Regions from separate parts of the Amycolatopsis sp. NPDC049868 genome, predicted to be linked through region 2. Evidence: riboswitches for the same ligand, from Rfam matches in the RefSeq annotation. Region 2 holds a riboswitch; the other holds the start of a gene.
The links. A riboswitch is a leader RNA that binds a small molecule or an ion and turns the genes downstream of it on or off. The one in region 2 is predicted to bind cobalamin.
Positions count from the first base shown of each region.

Region 1: linked by a shared signal. The riboswitch ahead of metE (5-methyltetrahydropteroyltriglutamate--homocysteine S-methyltransferase) and the one ahead of ACIBTM_RS28895 (prenyltransferase/squalene oxidase repeat-containing protein) in region 2 are both predicted to bind cobalamin.

Region 1 covers NZ_JBITKV010000001.1:1,398,477-1,401,876, reverse strand. The annotation lists gene metE (5-methyltetrahydropteroyltriglutamate--homocysteine S-methyltransferase) at 1-2,145, opposite strand, end outside; cobalamin riboswitch at 2,246-2,469, opposite strand; gene ACIBTM_RS06685 (ribonucleotide-diphosphate reductase subunit beta) at 2,552-3,400, opposite strand, start outside.
Region 2 covers NZ_JBITKV010000007.1:398,885-402,284, forward strand. The annotation lists gene ACIBTM_RS28890 (LLM class F420-dependent oxidoreductase) at 1-453, shown strand, start outside; gene ACIBTM_RS28895 (prenyltransferase/squalene oxidase repeat-containing protein) at 472-1,479, opposite strand; cobalamin riboswitch at 1,511-1,638, opposite strand; cobalamin riboswitch at 1,774-1,840, shown strand; gene ACIBTM_RS28900 (hypothetical protein) at 1,944-3,400, shown strand, end outside.

The sequences.
Region 1 (3,400 bases), on a different contig from region 2:
GCCGACGGCGGTCCGCAGCAGGCCGCTGACTTCGTCGGCACCGGGGACACGCGGCGAGTGGATGTCGTAGACACCCGGTCCGACGCCGCGGCCGAAGCCCGCCGCGCCCAGGTCGGTGACGACCTCCATCTTCGACCGCGCGGCCTCGATGCTGGTGACGTCGGCGTCGAGCGCGTCGATCGCTTTGACCACCTCACCGAATTCCGAGTAGCACATATGCGTGTGGATCTGCGTGGCGTCGTCGATCCCGGACGTCGCCAGCCGGAACGACGAAACCGCCCACGCGAAGTACGCCTCGTGCGCCGCCGCGCGCAGGGGGAGGAGCTCCCGCAGCGCCGGCTCGTCGACCTGGATCACGCGGATACCCGCCTCCTGCAGGTCGTGCACCTCGTCGCGGATGGCCAGCGCCACCTGACGGGCGGTCTCGCCCAGCGGCTGATCGTCGCGGACGAACGACCACGCGAGGATCGTCACCGGCCCGGTCAGCATGCCCTTGACGGGTTTGCCGGTGAGGCTCTGCGCGTAGCGTGCCCACTCGACCGTCATCGGCTCCGGACGTGAGACGTCGCCGTACAGGATCGGCGGCCGGACGCAGCGCGAACCGTAGGATTGCACCCAGCCGAAGTCGGTGGCCGCGAAACCGGCCAGCCGCTCGGCGAAGTACTGCACCATGTCGTTGCGTTCTGGCTCACCGTGCACCAGCACGTCGAGGCCGAGGTCTTCCTGGAGCCTGATGACGCGCTCGATCTCCGCCTTCATCGCGGCTTCGTAGCCCGCGTCGTCCAGCGAACCCGCCTTGTGCGCGGCCCGCGCCTTGCGGACGTCGGTGGTCTGCGGGAACGAGCCGATCGTCGTGCTCGGCAACGGCGGCAGCTTCAGCGCGGCCTGCTGAGCCGTCGCGCGCCGGGCATAGGGGGAGCGGATGGTGTCCTCCGGCCGCAACGCTTCCAGCCGCGCGCGTACCCCGCTGTCGGCCAGGTCGGCCGCCGTCGCACGATCCGTGGCCGCGGCACGAGCGGCTGAAAGGTCGATGCCCTCTTCCTGCAGCGCGCGCCCGAGCAGGACTACCTCGTCGACCTTCTGCCTGGCGAAAGCGAGCCAGCCCTTGAGACGCGGGTGGAGCCCGTCTTCCCGCTCGACGTCGTAGGGCACGTGAAGCAATGAGCAGGACGTCGACACGCTGACCGATTTCGCGGTGCCGAGCAACGTCGCCGCCCGGCTGAGCGCGCGGGTCGGGTCGGTGCGCCAGACGTTGCGCCCGTCCACGACGCCGGCCAGAACCTCCTTGTCCCGCAAGGCGGGTTCGGTGGCGACGGAGTCCACAAAGGACTCATCGGTGACGAGGTCGACCGCGATGGCGTCGATCGGGGAGCGGGCGAGCACGCCGAGGCCGCGCCCGAGCCCGCCGAAGTACCCGGCGACCAGGATCTTCGGCCGCACGGTCTCCTTCGCGAGCCGGTGGTAGGCGCGGATGAGCGCGTTGAGTTCCCGCTCGCTGCGATCCGCGGCGAAGGCGGGCTCGTCGAACTGCACCCACTCGACGCCTTCGTCGTGCAGACGCCGCAGTAGTTCGACGTAACCGTCGAGAAGGTTGTCGAGCAGCTCCAGTGGGCGGAAGCCCTCCGGCGCGGCCTCGGCCGGCTTCGCGAGCAGTAGGAACGTCACCGGGCCCACCAGTACCGGCCGGGTCTCGACGCCGATCGCGCGGGCTTCGCGGTACTCGTCGAGCGGCTTGGTGCCGGTGAGCGAGAACCTCGTGTCCGGGCCGAGCTCGGGGACGATGTAGTGGTAGTTCGTGTCGAACCACTTCGTCATCTCCATCGCCGGCGCGTCCTGCACCCCGCGTGCGGCGGCGAAGTAGGTGTCGAGCGATGAGAGGCCGAGCGTGGTGAAGCGTTCCGGCAGCGCTCCGAACAGCTCGGTGGTGTCGAGCACCTGGTCGTAATGGGAGAACGTGTTGGAGGGGACGGAGTCCAGCCCCGCGTCCTTGAGCTCTCGCCAGGTGCGGGTGCGCAGCGCGCGGCCGGTGCCGAGCAATTCGGCCTCGTCGATCTTGCCCGCCCAGTAGCGTTCGAGTGAACGCTTGAGTTCCCGGTCCGGTCCGATCCGGGGGTAGCCCAGCACTGTCGTGCCGATTTCGGTCACAGCTCTCTCCTCGCGAGCTTGTCGTCGGAGCCCGGAGCGCGCGCAGGAGTGACCGCCGTTCGGTCGTGCCCATCCCACGAGGCCCGGACTCACGCACGCCGTCGGCGCGCGTACCACGGGCAGGTCTTCGGACTCGTGGGCGACTCGCTCGCTCCTACCGGCCGTCGCTTCCCGGGGCGCCATGTCCCAGTGCTTTACCGTGTCTCGCACGGTGACGGCTTTCGTTCCCACATACCGCTGCGGGGCAGTCCCGGATTCGCACCGGGTTCCCTGTTACCTCACCCGGCCTGGGAGGTCGGGCGAACCAGTAGCACCTTGGAGCGTACCGCGAAGTAGAAGTACATGAAGGCCCCCTTCCTGTACCTAGGCGCAAGGAAGGGGGCCTTCATGTACTACGGACGGGGGATCAGTCCCAGTCGAGGGCGCCACCGGACTGGTACTCGATGACGCGGGTCTCGAAGAAGTTCTTCTCCTTCTTGAGGTCCATCGCCTCCGACATCCACGGGAACGGGTTCTCCGTCTCGCCGAAGATCGGCGCGAGACCGATCTGCTGCGCCCGCCGGTCGGTGATGAAGTGCATGTACTGCTCGATCAGCTCGGCCGACAGCCCGAGCATGCCGCGCGGCATGGTGTCGCGGGCGTAGGCGACCTCGAGTTCGCAAGCCTCGGTCAGCATGGTGCGGACCTCGGCCTGGAACTCCTCGGTCCACAGGTGCGGGTTCTCGATCTTGATCTGGTTGATGCAGTCGATGCCGAAGTTCAGGTGGATCGACTCGTCGCGCAGGATGTACTGGTACTGCTCGGCGATGCCGACCATCTTGTTCCGGCGGCCGAGCGACAGGATCTGCGCGAAGCCGGTGTAGAACCACATGCCCTCGAAGATCACGTAGAACGCGACGAGGTCACGCAGGAAGTTCTGGTCGGCTTCCGGGGTGCCGGTCTCGAAGTCCGGGTTCTCCAGGTTCTGCGTGTACTTCAGCGCCCACGTGTCCTTGTCCGAAATGGACGGAACTTCGCGGTACATGTTGAACAGCTCGCCCTCGACCAGGCCGAGGCTCTCGCAGATGTACTGGAAGGTGTGCGTGTGCACGGCCTCCTCGAACGCCTGGCGCAGCAGGTACTGGCGGCATTCGGGGTTGGTGATCTGCCGGTACACCGCGAGCACGATGTTGTTGGCCACCAGCGATTCCGCGGTGGCGAAGAAGCCGAGGTTGCGCTTGAGCATGGTGCGCTCGTCCTCGGTGAGGCCGTCGGG
Region 2 (3,400 bases):
GTCGACCCACGGACCAGGGGAGCGCTGCTGACCGAGCAACTCCAGGCCCTCAAGGAGGTCTGGACCAAGGACGAGGCGGAGTTCCACGGCGAGCACGTCGACTTCGACCCGGTCTTCTCCTGGCCGAAACCGGTACGGAAACCGCATCCGCCGATCTACGTCGCCGGTCAGGGCCCCGCGGGACTCAAGCGGCTCGCCGAACACGCCGATGGCTGGCTTCCCCATTCCGTGACACCGCCGGAGGAATTGCGCCGCGTCCGGTCCTGGCTCGCCGATCAAGGGCGTGAAGACGTCCGGATCAGTGTGTTCGGCGCTCCGGCCGATCCCGGGCTGTTGCGGCGCCTCGCGGACGCGGGGGCCGACGAGGTCTCACTCATCCTGCCCACGTTGCCGGAAGCCGAAACCTTGGAGCGTCTCGACGAGCTGGCAGCGGTGATCGGGCGACTCCGCTGAACCACCCGTGGTCTCACGTCACGGGCAGGCGAGCACCGGGGCCTGCGGACGGCCACCGCCGTGCAGGTCGCTCAGCGGAACCCTGGCCAGGCCGAGGATCGCCTGCGCGGTCGCGCGCGGGGCGGTCGACGGGTTCAGGCCCGTGGCGTCGTAGGCGATCGCGCCGCGGTCCGCCTCGGCGCCGGCGCAGCCGGTCTGCAGCGACCGCAGGAATTCCCGCGCCTTGATCGCGGCGGCGGGACGGTGGCCGGCCAGCGCTTCCGCGGCGAGGCCGGTGCTGTTGGCGTTGGGCGCGTTCGTGCCGACGCCGAAGCCGCCGTTCGCGTGCTGCTTCGTGACCAGCCACGAGGTGCCCTCGCCGGCGTTCACCGGGTCGCCGGTGGCGCGCAAGGCCTGCACGACCGTCGCGGTCGCGTCGACGTCGCTCGTGCACGTCGCTTCGCCGAAGTTCAGCGGGAAACCGCCGTCCGCGCACTGGGTTCCCGCGAGGAACGTCACGGCGGGCGCGGGGGCGCCCTCGGGCGTGCGGTCCAGCGCCAGCAGGGCGAGCGACTGCGAGAGCGCGTTGGAGTAGTCGCCGTACTCGGACCGGTCGGAGAACCGGCCGGACGGCGTGAGCAGCGAAAGCAGGCCCGCCTTCAGGTCGACACCGCCGAACGACGCCGGGTTCTTGTCCCGGATCTGCGCGGCGAGCATCAGTTTGGCGTGCGCGCCCGCGTAGGACTCGGTGCCACCGCCGACGTAGCCGGTGGTGATCTCCGGCTTCGCCAGCCAGTCGATCGCCTTGCCCGCGTTCGTGTCCGACACCCCGGCCGCGGCGAACGCGAAGATCGCGTCGATCGTCAGGCCCTGGTCCGGGAACTTCTGGCCGCCGAAGTCGGCCTCGAACCGTTCCCCGTCGGTCATCTGCCTGGCGAGCCAGCCCGCGGCGGCGTCCGCCTTGTCCCGGGTGGCCGCGGCCGCCGCCGGGGCGGCGACCAGCCCGATACCGCACAGCAGGGCGACAGCGAAAACCAAACGTCTCATGAGAACCCTTTCCCGCATTTCCACGACAGGAGTCGGTGACACCGCGCGACGTGGGTGACCGGGCTCGCCTGGAAGGCACACCGTTGCGGGACAGCGCCGGACTCTCACCGGACTTCCCCCACGACCGCGCTGAATCGGACGAGGAGAAGACTCTCACCCCGTGCGAGTGCCGGACACCGCCGGGTGCCGGATGCCGATGTGATCCTGGTGACCGACCTGGTCAGCGGTGCCTGCCGGAGGTGATCGGGTGTTAACCTCGGCTGGCTCGACAACTGAACACCGCCGCCCGTGACGGGGAAGCCGGTCGAAATCCGGCGCTGTCGCGCAACCGTGGGCCCTTCGCAGGGCGAGCCGGGATACCGAACGGGCGGATGAACGAACAAGAGAGTCCGAACCACTGTCGCGATAAACAGGGGTGACTGCGGCGTCCCGCGCTGTCCTCCGTCGTACCGCAAGGAGGAGTCATGCGCCGCGGGTACCTGGCCGCGTCGGCGTTCGCCGTCAGCGTCGCCATGATCGCCGCACCGCTCAGCGGGACGGCGACGGCCGCGAATGATCCAGGCGCGGCGAAGGTGAATTCCCGCTGGCTCGCGACGAAGCTGAAGCCGGACGGCACACTCGAGAACCCCAACGGCGGCTCACTGCCCGACCACGGCCTGATGCTCGACGTGCTCTTCGCGATGTACGCCGCGGGCGAAGGCACGGGGGCCGAGCCGATCGTGAAGTTCCTCGACGACCAGGGCCACGCCACCGACTACTTCACCTGGGACGGGCTCGCTCCCGGCGCCGGGTACGACAAGATCATCGTCGGCGGCGCCTTGGCGAAGACGCTGGTCGCCGCGCAGGTCTCCGGCCGGAACCCCAGGAACTTCGACGGCTACGACCTGGTCGCCGAGACCCAGGGCGCGATCATGCGCAAGGGCCCCGACAAGGGCCGGATCAGCGATTACGCCAAGGATCCCGCGCTCGCCGACGCGGTGAGCAACAACGCGAACATGTTCGGTCAGGCGCTCGGGGTGATCGGCCTCGCCGCCGCGGGCGTGAACGACCGGCTCGCCATCGACAAGCTGCTGACCCAGCAGTGTTCCGAGGGCTACTTCCGCGTCCTTTTCTCCTCCATCCCGACGAAGGAGACCGGCGACCACGTCACCCCGGACGGCCGCAAGATCTCGACCTGCGACGAGGGCAAGCCGCTCGGCCTGTCCCCGACCGACGGTGACGCCACCGGCCTCGCCCTCTCGGCGATGCTGGCCGCGAAGAAGGCGGGCGCGGCCGGTCTCGACGCCCCGATCGCCAAGACCGTCTCCTGGCTCAAGGCGAACCAGGCGTCCGGCGGAGGCTGGGGCGGTGGTGTCGGCACCGAGGCGCCGAACACCAACAGCACCGGCCTGATCGTCCAAGGGCTCGTCGACGCCGGCGGCGCGGACGCGGCGGTGGACAAGGGTGTGCGGTACCTCAAATCCGCGCAGGCGAACGCCGCGGCCGACTCCGGGAACAAGCTCGCGGGCGAGCTCGGCGCGATCGCCTACGACCCGGCTTCCTACGAGGCCGCGCGTTCCTCCGGTATCACCGGCCTCGACACCTGGATCCGCGCGAGTGCCCAGGCTTCGCTCGGGTTGTCCCAGGTCGGCTTCTACTCGCTCGCGAAGGGCGACGGTCCGCCACCGACCACGGGCGTCCCGGGAACCCCGGCTCCTACGACGCAGCCGCACAAACCCGCTCCGAAGACCACGGCGCCGAAACCCAAGAAGTTCGTCACGCCCAGGGCGTCCACCGGCGCCCGGGTGTCGACGGCGGCGACGACGATCACCATCCCCGCCGACGCGACACCGGCGGCCCGCCTCGGCGCCTACCTGACGAACCGGCTCGTCGGCGGCGACCACGTCGAGGTCACCGAGGACGGCAAGACCTACGTCGACTA